Regions from separate parts of the Acetonema longum DSM 6540 genome, predicted to be linked through region 2. Evidence: riboswitches for the same ligand, from Rfam matches in the RefSeq annotation. Region 2 holds a riboswitch; each other region holds the start of a gene.
What was found. A riboswitch is a leader RNA that binds a small molecule or an ion and turns the genes downstream of it on or off. The one in region 2 is predicted to bind S-adenosylmethionine.
Positions count from the first base shown of each region.

Region 1: another riboswitch for S-adenosylmethionine. It lies ahead of ALO_RS10300 (ACT domain-containing protein); the one in region 2 lies ahead of ALO_RS06965 (trans-sulfuration enzyme family protein).
Region 3: another riboswitch for S-adenosylmethionine. It lies ahead of ALO_RS02390 (methionine ABC transporter ATP-binding protein); the one in region 2 lies ahead of ALO_RS06965 (trans-sulfuration enzyme family protein).
Region 4: another riboswitch for S-adenosylmethionine. It lies ahead of ALO_RS15770 (MetQ/NlpA family ABC transporter substrate-binding protein); the one in region 2 lies ahead of ALO_RS06965 (trans-sulfuration enzyme family protein).

Region 1 is NZ_AFGF01000085.1:37,177-42,268, reverse strand. Features, by position in the region: gene ALO_RS10305 (hypothetical protein) at 229-954, opposite strand; gene ALO_RS10300 (ACT domain-containing protein) at 1,135-1,614, opposite strand; SAM riboswitch class I at 1,739-1,840, opposite strand; gene ALO_RS10295 (vWA domain-containing protein) at 2,010-3,419, opposite strand; gene ALO_RS10290 (ATP-binding protein) at 3,425-4,549, opposite strand; gene ALO_RS10285 (hypothetical protein) at 4,573-5,092, opposite strand, start outside.
Region 2 is NZ_AFGF01000053.1:67,515-72,606, reverse strand. Features, by position in the region: gene ALO_RS06975 (NifB/NifX family molybdenum-iron cluster-binding protein) at 48-419, opposite strand; gene ALO_RS06970 (YeiH family protein) at 711-1,730, shown strand; SAM riboswitch class I at 1,803-1,907, shown strand; gene ALO_RS06965 (trans-sulfuration enzyme family protein) at 2,046-3,179, shown strand; gene ALO_RS22045 (YezD family protein) at 3,197-3,556, shown strand; gene cysK (cysteine synthase A) at 3,785-4,723, shown strand; gene ALO_RS06950 (hypothetical protein) at 5,000-5,092, shown strand, end outside.
Region 3 is NZ_AFGF01000017.1:72,433-77,524, reverse strand. Features, by position in the region: gene hisZ (ATP phosphoribosyltransferase regulatory subunit) at 1-1,146, opposite strand, end outside; gene ALO_RS02395 (YerC/YecD family TrpR-related protein) at 1,242-1,541, opposite strand; SAM riboswitch class I at 1,750-1,855, shown strand; partial or broken gene ALO_RS02390 (methionine ABC transporter ATP-binding protein) at 1,946-3,002, shown strand; gene ALO_RS02385 (methionine ABC transporter permease) at 2,971-3,624, shown strand; gene ALO_RS02380 (MetQ/NlpA family ABC transporter substrate-binding protein) at 3,644-4,453, shown strand; gene ALO_RS02375 (4Fe-4S binding protein) at 4,797-4,982, shown strand; gene ALO_RS02370 (2-oxoacid:acceptor oxidoreductase subunit alpha) at 5,008-5,092, shown strand, end outside.
Region 4 is NZ_AFGF01000173.1:14,810-19,901, reverse strand. Features, by position in the region: gene ccsA (cytochrome c biogenesis protein CcsA) at 1-1,220, shown strand, start outside; gene ALO_RS15780 (cytochrome c3 family protein) at 1,317-1,790, shown strand; gene ALO_RS15775 (ammonia-forming cytochrome c nitrite reductase subunit c552) at 1,780-3,081, shown strand; SAM riboswitch class I at 3,171-3,272, shown strand; gene ALO_RS15770 (MetQ/NlpA family ABC transporter substrate-binding protein) at 3,458-4,273, shown strand; gene ALO_RS15765 (response regulator transcription factor) at 4,444-5,092, shown strand, end outside.

The sequences.
Region 1 (5,092 bases), on a different contig from region 2:
CAGGTCTACCGGAGGAAAATGTTAACGCCCGGTCGGGCCACAAGTGCAGGCCGAAGATCGCTGCTGTATCATCCGGCAGACCGTCCTGAATGAAATGGCAGGCGTTGCTCCTTCGCTGGCTGAAACAGCAGCTTGCCAGAAATCCAGGGATGGTTAGCCCGGCTGTAAAAAGTAAGATTATACAGTGGGGGCTGCCTCCGCTATAGAGACAGCCCCCACTGTAAGCGATTAGCTAATGTTTACCGTGCCTTCCTGCAGGATCTTCCATAAAGCTCCATTGCGGTTAATAACGCTCTTCAATTCAGCGTATGGAATCTTATATCCGCGCAGCCCTTCCGGCTGCACTGAATAAACTATTATGGAATCACTAAGCAGAACAAAGGAACCAGTTTCTTTATTCCATGTTTCGGAAAAATCTTCATAGGTCCATTGAATTGATGGGGATGTATTCGTAATTCGCAGTTTGCTGTCATTAGTTAAGCAGATTTTTTTAATTGTCCTTTCAAAATCAACTGGTTTGAAAAGATCTTCAAGTTTATATAGTTTTCCGGTCGTTAGATCGATATGTACGGTTTTATCAATATTACTTGGTTGGGAGCCTTCGGAGGATGAAGTTACGCCTTGAAAGTGAATACCTAGTAGTTTTGGGCTATAAAAGGTTACTTCAAAATCACCTTTTAAAGAAGTGTTCGGTGGTATTATGGATATCTTCAGAGTATTATTAATTGTATCCTGCAGAGCAGTATCTTTCATTCCGTCTATTTGAGGAATAGAGGCTTCACTGTTATTTTCGGAATATGTAGCTTTAAAAAGTTTAACCTGTCCCTGCTGTTCGGACTGCGCTTCTTGAGTTTCAGGTTCCTGTGCGGGTACGGCGCTGCTTGCATATACATTTACCGCACTAAGACTTGCTGCTAAAAAAGCAGCTAAAACTAATTTTCTCAGTCTGACCATAAGGTATACCTCCAGCTTTTGTTTAGTAGAAAGCTTTGGTAAACTTTCACAAAGTCATTATACATCCTGTTTATGACAAAAATACGACAAGCTAAACAGAGAATCAGGAACATCAAGGACAGTTCTCCTGATGCGTTGAAGTTAAGGGTATGACAGGCTGGAACAATTATTTTCACTGTTTCAACCATGATCTTCCGAAAAGGTACAATGCGCCTCGATAGCGCCTTTTGCCTTTGTCAGATGACATTGTTCAATCAAAATCGATATAAAGGTTTGGGAAGTGTTCAATTGGAGAAGCGGGATACTCATGGAATGCAGCATTTTTAAAATGTTTGCTGTGATTTTTGGCACATCGTCCACTTGTCCGCCGGAGATATTGATTGTCGCGCAACGACTGATGGTTGTTATGTGATATTCCAATTTAGGGAGTAAAGACAGAATAGCGCCAGTCATTGCAGATGGTATAGAAAATACTATTTGGTTCTTTTGCAAGTTAATTCGCTGTAAAGCGATCTGATGATCAGCCACCGTTTGGAAAACAGCTTGAATTTCCTGATTGCTGAACGGATGATTGGCCAGAATTGCTATCTGGGTGATTTCGGATTGACAGGATAGGACAGGGGGAGTTCCGTCCATAATGATAATGGCTTCAGTCTCCATCGAAAACTCCTTTTCATCTAATAATTGCTGCAGGGTAGCTGGAGGCCTTAATCGGCATACCGCGCTCCTCTGTTTTTTGCCATAAAAAAGACCCCCTGGAGAAAGGGGGTCAGCGCATCCCTTCCTCTCATCTTCCAGGATATAATCCTGCTGGAATTAGCACCACTGCATTGCTGCCGGTTGCCGGGCGTCATCGGGCCAGTCCCTCGACCACTCTCGATAAGAGAATTTCGAATATGCAATTTAAAATTATCTTACTATACCGGATATTCTGGAGTCAAGCAAATTTCTCCTTATGGCCGTATTACACAAAAGTTCGGCAGTTTGGCAGGAGTCCTCTTTATTTGTAAAGCTTCCAATGAAGCATATTAGCAATACGCCCGTTACTTTGTAGATTACATACCTATTTTCTCCTGATGATTCATTGAATAGCCGCCTTTTTCCACCTGAATCATATCCCATTCATTCGTTTTTATTTCAATCGGATCGAGTTTTTTAACCACGCCATAGGCTTCTTTTAATGAAAGCCGGTCACCTTTGCCGGAAATAACCCATAGAGTTTTATATCCCTTCGGTTTGACGCGAAGCTCATCTTCTCCTTTGCCGTCGGTGAAATACACTAGTAAATTGAGCTTCTTGGTGTTGGCAAATTCAAAAACCGGGGTAAACCGGGTGCTGCCCCGTATTTTGCTTCTGGATTTTATATCCTTGACGGATTTAAGTGTATATACACGTCTGATTTCGCTGTCGCATTCTATCATCAAAATTTCGTGATTGTAGTTTTTTACAATGCTGAGGACTTCTTTTACTGCCTGGTTAAATTCCTCGTCACTAATGCTGCCGCTGATGTCAAGCGCAACGGCGATTTTGGCTTTATAGCTCTTCAGTTCACCGCGCAAATCCAAGCGGTCAGGCTGCCGGCGATTTCTTCGGGTAACCGTTTTCTTGGGATTGCTGGTCACCGATCCCATTAACCTCTGAAGATACAAATTCCAGGACAAGTCAGCCTTGCTGCTTTTTAAAGAAGATATCAGGCTTTCCAAATAGGCTGGAATACTGCCTTTTTGTGAAGCATCAATCACTTTTTCGGTAAATCCCCGGAGGGTTTGTTCATCCACCGGGTCGGACCTTTGCCAAATATCATGGGTTTTTTCAGGATCATAGGCGGTTTCGGCCGGTTGATTTTTGCCGGGGTCTTCAGTTGCCTCTCCCGCTTCCTCCAGCAGGTCCAGAGCGGTTTGGACCTTTGCCGCATAGTATTCAAAGGTCTCGAACGGCAGCAGCTTTAATCCGTAATTTAAATTGACCCATTCTAAAGTAGTAGCATAGGGCGGCAGGTAATCCAAGTAGGTATTGATGGTGATATCCATGGCGATATTCATCGCTAAGGCGCTGCAACTGCCCCGCAGTTCTTTGGCCCGGATTAAATGCAGGGATACGACATGGAGGATTTCATGCTTAATGGTTGTTTCCATTTGTTTGAGAGTAAGAGTCAGAAAAATGACAGGATTAAAATAGATCACATATTTCGCAGCTTTAAAATTTACCCCGGTGGGGCTGCTGATATCAAAACGGATTTCCTTGGACATTTGAAACAGAAAATACCCGTAGAAGTTGTCCTTATCTTCCATCAGACCCAGATTTACTTTGTCGACAAGGCGGAAAAACTCGGCTGCAAAATCTGCCGGAATGTGAACCTGAGAAGGCCCCTGAGACTTGTTCTGCCTGGCTGCCCTCAAAAAATCCTGAACCAGTTCATAGGATCTTATATAAAGTTTTTGCGCTTGTGTATCAAACGTTTCCATCCCTATCACCTGATTGAACGATACGCCGCAAAATAGGCTTCGACAAAAGCTTCATTTTCCAGGGCGTATTCGTATACGCCGCTATAACTGTTTTTGATATCTTTCATGATTCCGACCATTAAATCGACCGGATATAGTTTTAAAAACTCAATGAGTCGCTCCGACGTACTATGATCATAATCCCCGGCTTTTATATTCGTCTCTAACCGGCTTAGCATATTCTTGGCCGCCAGGTAGAGCCGGGTATGACTTTCCGTTTTAATTTTTTCACTCACCGATTTAGCCAGAGAACTTCCCGCAAACACATCTTCATACGAAATAAGCGGCCGATAATCGGATTCCAGAAAGTGAACCAGTTCTTCAGCGATGAGTTTTCCCACATTGCCCCTGACGACATTGAAAAATACCGGCCGGGGTACGCTATCCTTTTTCTGCTGATAGACCTTATAAAGGTGAGAAATCCTTTCGTAGCTTCTTGGCGTTGCTTTGATATCATTTTCATTGGTTTTATGCAGGTATTCCGGAAAAGTGGAGATAAACTCGATCACCTTGGGCTCAAGGCCGGCATTCATGGCCCAGTCTACCCACTGCATCGGATCAGGTTCCATGGGCAGCCAGACAAAACGGTTTTCCTGAGCGGCGTCCATGTCGACCACCTGATAATCAAATTCCTCGCCGTATTTGCCGGAGGGGTTCATGGCGGCAATGATTTTTACGGTTTCAGGCAGTTTATAGCCGTTGATTTCCCGGTTTAATATCAAATTCATCAGTTCCTGCTGCACGGCGTGTTCACAGCGATTAATCTCATCGATCAATAAAAGAACAGTTTTGCCGGCGGCTGTTGCCTCATCAATTTCTCTCAGCTTATGATGTACGGCATATACGGTGGTCTTCTTTTCCGGCCTGTCTCCCGGCCGATTTACGCCGGTATAGGATTCTATCGTGGGCAGACCGCCGATTTCCCCTTCTTTCAGAAGATTGCCGTCAATCACAATGAAACTCCAATGGTTCTCCTGGGCGATTTGCTTGGCTAAGGCTGTTTTTCCCACGCCGGTTTCTCCGACGATCAAAGGCACTTCTCCGGTAGCCAGTACTAAATCAACACTTTTTAATGTATCAATAAAATTCATGGTATCTCCTGCCGTTTTATATTTTATATCTTTAGTTTTTCATCTACAGCGATTTTCCTGGCCTTCTTGCTGCCGTGCTGATCAATAAACCGGATCTTGTCCAGAGGGAAGAACTCGCTGCTTGTATCGATGACACTGCAATTTAGAAAGTCTCTTACATATTTTTCTTCAACGGCTTCATTGGATAATGCCGCCTTTAACACTTGCTCCAGTTCCCCTTGAGATATACCCGCTTCTTTTGTCACATACTTAATGACTAAACTATTGATCTGCAGAAACTCCAGTATTTTATTTTTACCTAAATCATTGATCAGGCGAATGGCCCGCTCGTCCTTTCTGACAGCAATACGCTGGGCCTGATCGGTAGGGGAAGGGATATAGCGCAATGCCTCATAACTGATTGTTACGGCCTCTTCCTGGGCCCTGGCGCAGGGCTTCTTTATAAATTTGACGGCGTCGAAATTTTTTCTGACAGCCAATACCTGCAATTCCTCACTGGGATGATCGACATATTGAATCGCCCAGCCGGCCTGACTGACGGCT
Region 2 (5,092 bases):
TTGATGCGCCTTGCTTTTCTTTTGTTGAGTTCCGCCGCGGCGAATCCTCAGTGCGTACCGCAGCCGTGACTGTCGCCATGATGATGAGAATGGCCGCAGCCATTGCCGGCATCTACAAGCTTGCCGCGTAAGTAAAGATCTACCAGAGTTTCCGGCGTCTCTTGCGGGGCGCCGCAAATGACTGTAACGCCGTGTTGCCGCAACATACTCCGGGCCCCTTCTCCCATGCCGCCGGCTAAAACGTCGGTGCAGTCCAGATCAGCTATCCAGTTGGGAATGACACCGGGAGCATGAGGCGGCGGGGTTAGGATTTCTTGTTTCGAAATCTTGCCGTTATCCACAGTGACAACAGCGAATGTTACACAATGCCCAAAATGCTCACTCAGTTTTCCCTCGGCTACAGGAATGGCAATTTTCATGTAAATCACACCTTTCTGCTTTTTGAAATATATTTCATGAGTGGGCTAAAAAATTCATCTTCAAATTATGAACCATATTTCATAATTAATATATAATATTTATGGAGGAATGTCAATAACTTAACTATCATTACGGGAAAATACCGGTTTTCATTGAAGGGAGATTAGTACAAGGCGAGTCAGGAGTTGTTTGATACGTTTTGAGCATTTATAATAGAGATATTCACTCTATAGGGATTGATCGCAGCCACACTATACAGAAAATTTCAGTGGATAAAGATGAGGAGGCACATGAAATTGAATTTGGAATCCATTCGCAGCAAGTCACCAGGTGTCCTGTTGGTGGCATTCATTGCTATTCCCGCTTGGCTGATTGGTAAAATGCTCCCCATTATTGGCGGCCCGGTATTAGGCATTTTATTCGGCATGATTTTGGCATCCTGGCAACGGCCCGCCCGCTTTGAAGCGGGAGTAAAGTACACCTCAAAACAACTGCTGCAATATGCCATCATCCTGCTAGGTTTTGAAATGAACTTGTTTAACGTTTTAGCCGTTGGCAGTCAGACGCTGGCGTTGATGATCTTTACCCTGACAGCCGTTTTCGTTACGGCCTATATTGCCGGACGGCTGTTGAACATTGACAGCAATACTCGGACCTTGATCGGTGTCGGTACCGCCATCTGCGGCGGTTCGGCCATAGCGGCCACCGCGCCGGTCATACGGTCCACAGATGAAGAAGTAGCTCATGCCATTTCTACTATTTTCTTGTTCAACGTGATCGCAGCCTTTGCATTTCCCCTGATGGGGCATGCTCTCGGCATGAGCGACCAGGCCTTCGGCCTTTGGACAGGCACTGCTGTTAATGACACATCATCTGTGGTTGCTGCCGGCTATTCCTACAGCAATCAGGCCGGCGACTTGGCAGTGATTGTGAAACTCACCAGGAGTCTGATGATTGTGCCTATTACTCTGGTTCTGGCCTTGTATACTTCCCGCAGTTCAGCCGGCTATGAACCGGCCGGGAAAAATAACGGCGGCTGCCGGATTGCTGCCATTTTTCCCTGGTTTATCCTCGGGTTTCTGGGCGCATCGGTTATTAACACCTTTTTCGCCATTCCCTGGGATATAAACAGTCTGATGGGTCAAACGGGCAAATTCGTCATTATCATGGCCATGGCGGCTATCGGACTGAATACCAACCTGGTCAAACTATTGAAAAGTGGCGGAAAATCTCTGCTGTTGGGCTTGATTTGCTGGGTGGTGCTGGCCGTGACGGCTCTGGGACTGGAGTCTATCCTATTTGAAATCTGATTAGGATGAAAAGCTATTCTTGACATTGCTATAGACTCATGCTATGATCATTATCAACCAATTCAATATCAACTCTTATCCAGAGTGGTCGAGGGACTGGCCCGATGACGCCCGGCAACCGGCAGGAAACTGCGGAGGTGCTAATTCCAGCAGGAAGAAATTCCTGGCAGATGAGAGGAAAGCGTTGCATGTAAACTCCTTTCCTTGAAAGGAGTTTTTTTTATTGCGACAGAAAAAAACTCTGCGGAACAGATTTTTTTCTTGTCTCCCGGCATCGCCTCAGCTCTGGAAGAGGAAAGAAGGAGGCCTTTATTTATGAAAATCAGTTCCAAAGTTGTGCAAGTGGGCGTGAATACTGACGCCCGGACCGGCGCTATCAGCACGCCGATTTATCAGACGGCCACATTCCGTCATCCGGCGCTGGGGCAAAGTACCGGTTTTGACTATTCCCGGACCCACAATCCCACCCGGCAGGTTCTGGAACAGGCCATTGCCGCTCTGGAAGGTGGCAGCGGCGGTTATGCCTTTGCTTCAGGCATGGCTGCGGTTACAGCGATCTTGATGCTGTATCGGGCCGGGGATCATCTGGTGGTAGTCGAGGACTGTTATGGCGGCACCTATCGGGTCCTGGAAAAGAATTTTCAGCCGTTTGGCCTGACTACCACCTTCGTGGACGGCAGCCGTCCGGAAGAAATAACTGCCGCCATTAAACCTAATACTAAAGCAATTATCGTAGAAACTCCTACCAATCCTCTGATGAAAATTGTGGATATCCGGGCTATCGTCAAGATTGCGGCTGCCCACGGTCTGCATACGGTAGTCGATAACACCTTTCTGACGCCTTATTTTCAGCGCCCCCTGGAGTTGGGAGCGGATCTGGTGGTTCACAGCGGCACTAAATACTTGTCCGGCCACAATGATGTGCTGTGCGGCCTGGTTGTGGCTAAAGATTCCACACTGGCCGAGAAGGTGAAATTTGTGCAAAATTCTACCGGCAATGTGCTGGGGCCCTTTGACAGCTGGCTTTTAATCCGGGGAATGAAGACCCTGGCCCTACGCATGGAGAAACACAACCAGAACGCCCTGACGGTTGCTCAGTGGCTGGAAAAACACCCTCATGTAAAGACCGTCTATTTCCCTGGCCTTGTCGGCCATCCCGGCAAAAGCGTCCACGACAGCCAGGCCACAGGTTCCGGCGGTATGCTGTCCTTTGCGGTAGACGATCCGAAGCTGGTGCCCCAGGTTTTAAAGAAGGTAAAGATGATTCAATTTGCCGAAAGTCTGGGCGGTGTGGAAAGCCTGATTACTTTCCCGGCAGTTCAGACTCATGCCGATGTGCCGCCTGATGTGAGAGAAAGATTGGGCATCTCTGACCGGCTTCTGCGTCTGTCAGTAGGCATCGAAGATGCCTGGGATATTATCGCCGACCTGGAACAGGCCCTACAATGAAAGATGGAGGAATTTTGATGCTGCCAAAAGATCTTACGGTGAATTCTCTGGAGCGGGCTGTTTTGGCTCAAATTGAAGATAGTATCAGGAAAATTGAGCATGGTTCTATCACTCTGATTGTGCAGGATGGGCGTTTGATCCAAATGGATGTGATCCAAAAAGTGCGCTTCACCGCCGCCCCGGAAAAACCGGACAAAGGATCGCCAAAACACAGTGAGGCTAAGGTTAGTCTTAGCGGGCAAGTCGCCGCCGCCCTGAAGGGGATGAAATTCGGCCAGGTAGTCCTTGTCATTAAAGACGGCCGCATCGTGCAGGTGGAACGCACCGAGAAACAGCGCTTTCCGAACTTAGAAGGGATATATGGCGAAGGAATATAAGAATTCGTTTGTCATCTTGACATGAAGCTTATCTTGTGCTAATCTTAAAGAAATAAATCACGGCAGCTGATCAGAGATACTGAAGGCTAAGTAAATGTCCGTTCGGATATTTTCTTAGCTTTTTATTTTTCAGACTGCTGCCGGCGGGCGGGTCAGCCGCAAAAAAATGACCGAAATCCTAATTTCATGGCCATACTATATGGAAAAATAGATGAGGAGGCACTACCTATGAGTAAAGTAGCAAAAAATTTAACCGAATTAATCGGCAACACACCCTTGCTGGAAGTGGCAAATTACAACCGTTCCCAGGGACTTGGCGCCAAGCTGCTCGTCAAGCTGGAGTACTTTAATCCCCTGGGCAGCGTCAAGGATCGTATTGGTTATGCTATGATTGCCGACGCCGAAAAGAAAGGCCTGATCAACCCGAAAAGTGTAATCATTGAGCCTACCAGCGGCAATACCGGTATTGCTCTGGCCTTTGTAGCGGCGGCCAAAGGATACCGTCTCATTTTGACCATGCCCGAAACCATGAGCGTGGAGCGGCGCAATCTCCTAAAAGCTCTGGGAGCGGAACTGGTACTGACGCCGGGAGCAGAAGGCATGAAAGGCGCTATCCGCAAAGCGGAGGAACTGGCAGCCGCGACGCCGGACTCCTTTATCCCTCAGCAGTTTAAAAATCCTGCCAACCCGAGTATTCACCGGGAAACAACGGCGGAAGAAGTCTGGCGCGATACTGATGGGCAGGTGGATTTCTTCGTAGGCGGGGTTGGCACCGGCGGCACGATTACCGGGGTGGGCGAAGTGCTTAAAGCCAGAAAACCCGGCTTTAAGCTCATTGCCGTAGAACCAGCTGATTCACCGGTTCTGTCCGGCGGCAATCCCGGTCCTCATAAAATCCAAGGGATTGGGGCAGGCTTTGTGCCAGATGTGCTGAATACCAAGATTATTGATGAAATCTTCCAAGTCAAGAATGAAGATGCTTTTGTCACAGTCCGTGAACTGGCGAAAACCGAAGGTCTGCTAGTTGGAATCTCCAGCGGCGCCGCCGCTTTTGCCGCCACTCAGCTGGCCAAACGGCCGGAGAATAAAGGCAAGACCATTGTAGCGCTCCTGCCGGATACCGGTGAACGGTACCTGTCTACGACCTTGTTTGAACAGCCGTCTTAAACCGGTCTCCCAATAGCTTATTATACAGATTTTTTCAGACAGTAAGATCTCTGGCGGAGGTCTTACTGCTTTTTTCTTGTCCCGACAGAAAAAAGTTCAGCAAAGCAGATTTTTTTCTTGTCCCGACAGAAAAAAAGTTTTGCAAGGCAGATTTTTTTCTTGTCCATCAGAGGTTGTGAACGACTCGACTGCGGCATGTTTGCCGCTAAATTGTGCAGAATATTTACAGAGATTCCGTTGGATTTCTTGGGAGACAGAGGGAGGGATAGTGTGAATATGGAGCCGTTGGAGCAAGTGATGGACGCGCTGGATGTAGAAACATTTTTCGTCTGCTCCGGTGAAGCGGAAGGGCGGGAGCTAATGCTGCGT
Region 3 (5,092 bases), on a different contig from region 2:
CTGAGTCGCGGACGCCATGGCCAATTCTACGGTGCGGCCGGCCCGGCGAAGTTTTCCAGCCTCGCTGATAGCTTGATCCATTTTATTCTCGGCCCAAGCGATATAAAAATCCTTTGCCGCGGTTGGCATTGCCATTCCCTGCCGCTCCCGGGCCAGCATGACCCTCTCAATGCCCAGGGCAAAGCCGGTAGCCGGAAGGTTGACCCCAAAGTCAGAGGCCATGTTATCATAGCGTCCGCCGCCGCATAATGGGAACCCAAGCCCCGGCGTATAGCCTTCAAATACCATACCGGTGTAGTAGTCAAAATCCCGGATGATGCCTAAGTCAAAATTCACATTTTCATTTAATTCATAATGCTTTAACTGCTGATAAATATAGTCCAAGTTCTCCAGGGCCCCGCGGGCTGTTTGATTCTTCACCATTTTGTAGCCCTGGTCCAGGATCTCTTCTTTCCCGCTCATCAACGGTATTTTGCGCAATATTTCCCCTGCGGCCTGGCTCAGCCCGCTGCGGGCGATAAGCGTGTCAAGACCCACCAGATCCCGCTTCAACATGGCCTTTTTGACCAGCAGGCGTTCTTTGGCGGTCAGATCGAATTCAGCCATCACACCGTTGATAAAGTCCACCTGTCCCAACCCGATTTGAAAGTTTTGCAAGCCGGCCTGCTGTAGGCCAGTAACCGCCAGGGCAATTACTTCGGCGTCAGCCGCCGGTTGCCGGGCCCCCATCAATTCCACCCCTGCCTGGTAAAATTCGCACTGCCGGCCGGTTTGAGCCTGTTCCTGGCGAAATACATTGGCCAGATAAAACAGGCGCAAGGGCATTGGGCTCTCCTGCAGACGAGCGGCGGCGACCCTGGCGATGGGAGTAGTCATATCCGACCGCAGCGCCAGGATCTGATTATTGCGGTCAAAAAATTTAAAAGCATTTTCGCTTAACTCGCCGCCGGCCCCGGTGGTTAATGTTTCGTAATACTCCATGGTGGGAGTGACCACTTCCTCATAACCCCAGACAGTAAACAATCGAGCCAGCTGGCCCTCCAAAAGCCGTTTGCCATGAGCCTGCTGCGGCAAAAAATCCCTGGTCCCGTATGGAATTTGCGGTACATAATCCTTCCGGTTTGTCAATTCTACTCCTCCCCACATTTCTGTTGCAAAATTATCTGTAGCCCCGGACCGTTCAAAAAGGCCCAGATGCCAGGCCCGCCCACAGGAGGCTGAAGTGACGCAGCTGGTCCTTTTCAACGGTCCTCCCCTAATCGCTCCAGTACTATCTTATATCCGTCCGCTCCATAGTACAAACACCGCTTCACCCGGCTGATCGTAGCAGTGCTGGCGCCTGTCCTCGCCACAATTTCATCATAGGTATGACGCGCTTCCAGCATCCGGGCTACTTCCAGGCGCTGTGAAAGTGCCTTGAGCTCCCCGATGGTGGAGATATCCTCAAAGAACTGATAGCATTCTTCCTCGCTTTTTAATAACAGCACCGCGCGCATAAGCTGATCCGTTAACTCGTCTTTGAGTTTTGGATTGATCGCCACTGACTGCTCCCCCTTTTCATTCTGTCTTAATTTTTAGTTCGCCACTTACCTTTCCTTTCCTGCTTTACTCCTTTTATTCTTTACCGGATAAAATCAAAAAAATAAGGAATCGATCAATTCGGAATATAACTTTATTTGCCGTCCTATTGACAGACTTTCGCCAACATGCTACTATATATTTCATCAACTATAACTATATATGTTTAAGATTTCATCAAGAGTTGGCTGAGGGACTGGCCCGATGACGCCGCGGCAACCATCGCATTTTGCGAAACGGTGCCAATTCCATCAGGATTTTTCCTGACAGATGAAAGAGATGGCGTGATCACCCCTCTTCGTCTGCTATACGAAGAGGGGTTCTTAAATTTTTTCGGAAGGAGTCAATTAAAATGCCAAAAGACCTCATGATCGCCATGAGCGACCTTGAAAAGACCTATAGCAGCGCCAGAGGCAATGTACATGCGATACAAGGCGTCAGCCTGAGTGTAACCCGGGGCGAAATCTTCGGAATCATTGGCAAAAGCGGCGCCGGCAAAAGCACCCTGATCCGCTGCATCAATATGCTGGAAAGACCCACCCAGGGGTCAGTTCTGGTGGACGGTCAGGAAATGACTGTCCTGCCGGAAGAGGAGCTGCGGCAAGTCCGCAAAAAAATCGGTATGATCTTTCAGCACTTCAACCTGCTGACCTCCCGCACTGTTTACGATAACGTGGCCTTTCCCCTGGAACTGGCCGGCTGGAACAAATCCCAGATCCGTGAGGCAGTGATGCCGCTCTTAGAGCTGGTAGGGCTGGCCGATAAAAAAGATCAGTATCCGGCGCAGCTAAGCGGCGGCCAGAAGCAACGGGTGGGCATCGCCCGGGCGTGCCAACAAACCGAAAGTGCTGCTGTGCGACGAAGCCACCTCAGCCCTGGATCCGCAAACCACCAAATCAATTTTGGAACTGCTGAGGGATATCAATCGCAAGCTGGGATTGACCATTGTCCTGATTACCCATGAGATGCAGGTCATCAAAAAAATCTGCGATCGGGTGGCAGTCATCGACAACGGCAAGATCATCGAACAAGGGCCGGTTCTGGATTTGTTCGCCAAACCCCAGGCACCCATCACCCGGGAGTTCATCCGGACCATTGTCAATTACGACCTGCCTGACTTCTTTCAGAATACCGCTTTCTCCGCCAAGCCGCTGCCAGACGGCAATCTGGTCATCCGTATCTCATTCATCGGCCAGGCGGCCCAGGAGCCGGTCATTGCCAGCGTCATCCGCCGCTTTAATGTGGATGCCAGCATCCTGTTCGGCAATATTGACCATATTCAACACACTACTTTCGGCACTCTTTTGCTGGAAATATCTGGGGAGCAAACTTCCCTGGATAATGCCCTCCAGTATCTGAAAGCCCGTGATTTAGGAATTGAGGTGATTGGCTATGTCGCAAGAACTAATCGTGCTATTGGCTGAGTCTCTTTGGGAAACCTGCTATATGGTGGGTGTATCCGCACTGGCGTCCGCTATCCTTGGCCTGCCCCTGGGCGTGATTCTGGTGGCTACCGACAAGGGCCATATTCTGGAGAACCTTTATATCAACCGCATCTTAGGCGCGATTGCCAACGCTGCCCGTTCCACACCGTTTATCATCCTGATGGTAGCCATCATCCCCCTGACCCGCCTGATCGTGGGCACATCCATCGGCACTGAAGCCGCCATTGTACCGCTAAGTATAGCCGCTATTCCCTTTGTCGGCCGGATCGTCGAATCATCCCTGCGGGAAGTGGACCATGGCGTGGTGGAAGCCGCCCAGGCTATGGGAGCCTCGCCTCGGCAGATTATCTTTAAAGTATTGATTCCGGAAGCACTGCCCTCCATTATTCTCGGGCTGACCATCACCGTCATCAGCCTGATCGGCTACTCGGCCATGGCCGGGGCCATCGGCGGCGGCGGCCTGGGAGACCTGGCCATCCGCTATGGATATCAGCGTTTTCGCGCCGATATCATGCTGATCACCGTAATAATTCTCATCGCCCAGGTACAGATTGTTCAGTCCTGCGGGGATTACCTGGCACGACGCTTAGATAAACGATAAATGTTAAGGAGGTTTACCCATGAAAAAGCTTGCTCTCATTCTTACCCTTCTCTTCTCCCTGTCCCTTCTGGCTGCCGGCTGCGGCGGCACTAAACAGGAAACACAGACAGATAAACCCCTAAAAGTAGGCGTTACCGCCGGTCCTCACGCCGAAATCATGGAAATGGTAAAGAAGGTCGCCGAAAAAGACGGTCTCAAGATCCAGATCGTCGAGTTCAACGACTATGTTCAGCCCAATGTGGCTCTGCATCAGGGAGATATTGACGTAAACAGCTATCAGCATCAGCCGTATTTGGATAATATGATCAAAGACCGTCAGTATGATATCACCAGCGTGGCTAAAACCGTTATCTTCCCGATGGGACTGTATTCGCAAAAAGTCAAAAGCATCGTCGAGGTCAAAAGCGGCGCTGTAGTGGCCATTCCCAACGATCCCACCAACGGCGGCAGAGCTCTGCTGCTTTTGGAATCACAGGGCCTGATTAAATTGAAATCGGGCGCCGGCATTCTGGTCAGCGTGGCCGATATTGCCGAAAATCCGAAAAATATCAAAATCCGTGAGCTGGATGCGGCTCAAATCCCCCGCTCTCTGGCGGATATGGACCTGGCAGCCGTTAATACCAACTACGCCATGACTGCCGGCTTAGTACCGACCAAAGACGCCCTGGCTCTGGAAGACGGCAATTCTCCTTACGCCAACATCGTTGCCGTTCAGTCCAAGAACAAAGACAATCCTGCCGTACAAAAACTGCTCAAAGCTTATCAAACTGACGAAGTGAAAAAATTTATCCAGGAACATTTCAAAGGTTCCGTATTGGTTGCCTGGTAAGCGAACCGGATTGATATAAAACAGAATAAAGAGGCCGCAAAGGGTTTTTCCACTCTGTGCGGCCTCCGGTTTTGATTGCGCCAGCGTTTTTTTGTTAAACAACAAATCATGTATTTATGTATGTAAACATATATAAATACATAAATTGATAAATCAGAATATACTTTACACATTCATTAGAAAGTCAGCCAATTTGAGCAGGATTTCCCCTGGTGGCGTCGTAATTGTTCAACAGCAGAAACGGTTTCAGTAATGAACCCAGCGTTTCAGCGGGAAAATTGGCTGCCAGCATAGCAAACAGCATCCGCTTTCCCCCCAAATGATACTATACGGAGGTGAGAAAATGGCGTTGAAAATTATCGAAAAACGTTGTAAAGGTTGCGGCATATGTGTTACATTTTGTCCTAAACAGGTACTGGGACTGAGTGAGCTTGAAAAAGTAATCGTCCTTGATGAAAGCAAATGCATTAGCTGTAAGCAATGTGAAATGCGGTGTCCCGATTATGCGATTTTTGTAGAGAAGAAGTAGAGAAGACTTAAGGAGTGGATATAGAGTGGCAAAAGTTCTTCTTATGCAAGGGAACCAAGCCTGTGCCGAGGGCGCTATCGCAGCAGGTGTCAAGTTTTTTGCCGGATACC
Region 4 (5,092 bases), on a different contig from region 2:
TGATTGTCCGGTGGCCCGGCCTGCCGGAAGGCGAAATTTATCCGGCCCTTAAAAGCCGCGAGTTTTTGACGGCGGCCGGGGCGCTTGCACTTTCGGCCATTGCCGTACTGGTCTTAATCGGTATGTCAACACCCCTGATTACCATGCTGATCAATCAGCCGCAAAGTGTAAGCGCCGATTTCTATAACAGCACATCGCTGCCGCTGGCGATGTTCCTGATGTTGTTTTTGACCATGGCTCCCATGGTAAGCTGGGGTGAAACTAAGGAAAACCTCATAAAAAAATACTGGTGGCTGGTCTTGCTGGGGCATTTGAGCCTGTTGCCGGGAATACTGGCCGGCTTCCGCCACCCGGTTATGCTTGCCGTCGCGGGCCTGTCGGTAACCGCGCTGTTTATCAATCTGGCAGGATTGAGAAAGGTCAATCTGGCGGCCGGGCTCACTCATGCGGGTGTGGCGGTTGCTTTGATCGGCATCCTGGCCTCATCAGCGGCAAGCCGGTCGGTGATCGTCAGTTTTGAACCGGGAGAAACCCAGGCTGTTTTTGGACGCCAGGTAACCTATCCGGGTATCGAGCCGGCTGAGGACGGGAAGGGATTTTATCAGCCTTTCCAGCTTGATGGACGGGAAGTGGTGAAGGCCTATACCAAATTCGACCGGGAGGGGCGTCCGGCTGTGCGGGAGCCGGGGATATTCCGCGAAACTTTAGGCGATCTTTACTTTGCGCCGGCAGCGCGAGACGAGCATGACTCCGTCACCGAACTGATTCTCGACCGCGGCGATGAGCAGGACGGGGCCGGCCTTACGGTAAAGTTCCTGCAATCCGGCATGAACGGGAATAATATGCAAAATGTGCGGGCATACGCTTTGCTGGAGGTATCCGGGAACGGGAAAAGAGAAGAGGTAAAACCGGAGCTGTTTTACGCCGATGGCCAGTTTCAAGCCTTACCGGTAAAGGCGCTTGGATCTTATGAGGTAAGCCTGCTGGGCGTGAACACTTCCCAGGGAAAAGTGAAAATAGGCGTTAAAAACCTGGAGACGGTAAAACCGGACAAAATAGATGTCGAGATCAGCTACAAGCCGTTAATTGGTTTGGTTTGGTTAGGAACCTTCATCGTTGTCGCCGGCACTTTATGGGCAGGGCTGAGCCGAGCCGGAAAAGTATCGGCGGCCAAGGCGGCGCAAGCTTTATCGGCGCCGGAAAAATCGAGCCGGACATAGTTCCGCCAGAGGCCGGATGCTTTAATAGTTGAATGGGGTCCGGTCCTTTTGCCGGGACTTTAGTGATGCCCGAATTTTGCGGAGAGGAGGGATACTTTGGACACGGGTCAATATTTAAACCGCCATGCGCTTAAATTGATGGCCGTCGGATTCGGCATTGCGGTTTTAGGCATGGCTGTCTCAGCCGCAGGGTATACGTATGCGGAATCTCCCGCATTCTGTGGAAGCTGCCATTCCATGGAGCATGCATATACTACCTGGCAGGCATCGAACCACAAACAGATTGCCTGCAGCGAATGCCATCTGCCGCACAGCAGCATGACCACAAAAATGTTCGCCAAGATCAGGACCGGGATGAAGGATGTGTATCATGAGACGGTAAGGGATTATCCGGCGGCCATTACCGTATCGGCCCAGGGAAAAGAGTATATTGCGGACAATTGCCTGCGCTGCCACCAGTCTACCGTGGAAAATACCAAAATGGCGGCTGGCGGACAGGACTGCGGCAAGTGTCATCGCGGCCTGGTTCACGGCATGAACAAAGGCAAGGGAGGGATTCATGTTGAATAGCTTGAACAAAATGCAAAAAGCTTTAATTGCTTTGTTATGCGGGCTGCTGCTTTTCTTTGGGTTTGTTATCCTGCGGACCGGGGTGAGCCGGCCTGCATCCACCGTCAAGCTGGGCAAAGTTGCGGCGGGGGAATATGATCCGGCGGTATGGGGGCAGTATTACCCCCTGCAATATGCAAGCTTCCAGAAAAATAGCGAAATGGCGCCCTCTCCCGGCGGCTTTGGCGGCAGCCTGAAGACGCAGAACTCCGAACGGCAGCCGGAGATTCTGGCCAATTTTAAAGGAATGCCGTTCAGCATTGACTATACGGAAGACCGGGGCCATGTTTTCACGCTGGAAGACTTGAAGGAAACTAAACGGGTTAACGATAAATCCCCCGGCGCGTGTATATCCTGCAAAACGCCTTATATTGAAAAGCTCTTCCAGGAGAAGGGCTGGAGTTACGGCAAGGTGCCGTTGCGGGAGCTCCTGGCGCAAACGCCGGAGCATGGCTATATCAGCTGCGCCAACTGTCATGATCCCGCCACGATGGATCTCCGGGTGATCCAGCCGGCGTTTATCGAGGCCCAGCAGCGCCGCGGCATTGATGTGACCAAGGCGACACGTGAGGAAATGCGGACTTACGTCTGCGCCCAATGTCATGTCGAATACCATTTTGAGCCCGGAACTTCCCGGGTTGTCTTCCCCTGGGATAAGGGCCTGAAACCGGAGCAGATGTATGAGATGTACGCAACCAAACCGGGCGGGTTTGCCCAGGACTGGCAGCATCCCGACTCCAAGGCCGCGATGCTGAAGGTGCAGCATCCTGAGTTTGAAACCTGGGCAACCGGTGTTCACGGTCAGGCGGGGGTTTCCTGCGCCGACTGCCATATGCCTTATATGCGGCAAGACGGGCAGAAGTATACTTCCCACTGGATGACCAGTCCGCTCAAACACCTCGACGCTTCCTGCGGAACATGCCATACCCAGGGCGCCGCCTGGCTGGAGGAGCGCGTTAAGACGATACAGAATCATACCTGGCAGCTCCAGCACAGCGCCGGCTTAGTAGTGTCAAAAGCCCACGAAGCGATTAAAAAAGCGGCTGCGGTCCCCAATGTGGACCAGGCCGAATTGGCCCAAGCCCGCGAATTGGTCCGTAAAGCTCAATGGTATTGGGATTTTGTCGCTGCTGAAAACGGCATGGGCTTCCATAATCCCGATCAGGCGCTTCATACCTGCGGCCAGGCAATCGATCTGGGTTACAAAGCAATTGAGTCGGCCAACAAAGCCGCCGGCATCGAGCTCTTTTAAGGTGTATGACGGTGACTGAGTTCAGCGAAAAAAGTTGCCATTGACACCTTAAATAATTAATGGTATGATCATAATCAATTCAATACATGCTCTTATCTAGAGTGGTCGAGGGACTGGCCCGATGACGCCCGGCAACCGGCAGCAATGCGGTGGTGCTAATTCCAGCAGGAGAATATCCTGGAAGATGAGAGAAAGGTTTAGTCTGCGTTATGGACCCCTTTCCTCGGAAAGGGGTCTTAATTTTTTACAGGGAGAGGATTCATGGCAGATCTGCAGTTTGGCTGATCAAACAACTGCAGGCGGGATAAACTCATAAAAATACAAAATAGACCTATTAAGGGGCAGTTTAAAATCTATAAACAGGAGAGTGGAAAAAATGAAAAAATCAATCCTTGCTTTGTTAGTCATTCTGGCCGTGAGCCTGGTGGCTGCCGGTTGCGGCGGTAAAGACACCGCCAATCAGCCGGACAAGAAGCCGGTCGTAAAAGTCGGCGCTACCGCGGTTCCTCATGCTGAAATTTTGCAGTTTATCAAACCTTCTTTGGAAAAAGAAGGGATTCAATTGGAAATCGTGGAATTCAGCGATTATGTCCGTCCCAATGTTGCCTTGGCTGAAAAGGAATTAGATGCCAATTTTTTTCAACACGTGCCTTACTTAGAGAAGTTTAGTGCCGAGCGCAACCTGGCCTTAACCTATACGGCTAAAGTCCATATTGAGCCGATGGGGATTTATTCTAAAAAAATAAAAGATATTAAAGAGCTGACTCAGGGCGCCGTTGTCGCCATTCCCAACGATCCGACCAATGGCGGCCGCGCTCTGGCGATTCTGGCCAAGGCCGGGCTCATCACCCTGAAAGATGGCGTAGGCATCAGCGGTACCGTCAAAGATATCACTAATAACCCCAAAGAGTTAAAGATCCGGGAACTGGAAGCCGCCATGCTGCCCCGGTCCCTTGACGATGCAGCCATCGCGGTGATCAACACCAATTACGCCTTGGAAGCGAATCTGGTTCCGGCGAAAGACGCTCTGGTCCTGGAATCCAAAGATTCTCCCTATGCCAATGTGCTGGCCGTCCGCAAAGGCGACGAAACCAGGCCGGAAATCGTAAAATTGTCGAAAGCCCTGACTTCACCGGAAGTCAAAAAGTTTATTGAGGAAAAATATAAAGGAGCTATTGTTTCCGCATTCTAAGCAATAGCCTGTAATATCAAATTTTTTGGCCAACCGGCGAATTTGCCTGTTGGCCTTTTTTATTTAGACAGAAAAAAGCTCTGCAAAAAGCAGACTTTTTTCTTGTTTATCGCCATACTAAGGATATGATGAATCCAAAGGCAGGGCCTGTAGAAAAAGGAGATTGTAAGATGCGCATTCTGGTGGTGGAAGATGATCACGTTTTGCGAGAGGCTATTGTCGCTTTGCTGACGGAAGAAGACTATATTGTCGAAGAAGCGGCTGCCGGCGATGAAGGGATGTATATGGCCGAGCAGGCCGTCCATGACTTATTGATATTAGATATCATGCTGCCCGAAATCAGCGGACTGGAGATTGTAAAAAAGCTGCGGAGCGCCGGCGGCTCTGTGCCCATCTTGCTCCTGACGGCCCGGGACAGTGTGGACGATCGGGTGATGGGTCTGGAGTCAGGGGCCGATGACTACTTGGTAAAGCCTTTTGCCATCCGGGAACTGCTGGCCAGGATTAAGGCTTTGCTGCGGCGCAGCGGCAGTCTGGATATGGAAGGCGAATTAAGTTACGGCGGCATCTCGCTGAACAGTAAAACACGGGACGGCTGCGCGGCGGATCATCCTTTGGGCTTGACCACCAAAGAATATGATGTCCTGGAATTTTTGATCCTCAACCGGGAGCAGATTTTAACCAGAGAGCAGATGTTTGACCGGATCTGGGGGTTTGATTCCGACACGACCATCAGTATCGTCGATTTATATATTCATTATTTAAGAAAGAAGCTGGCCCCCCATGGTTTAGACTCTCTGATCCAGACTGTACGGGGCG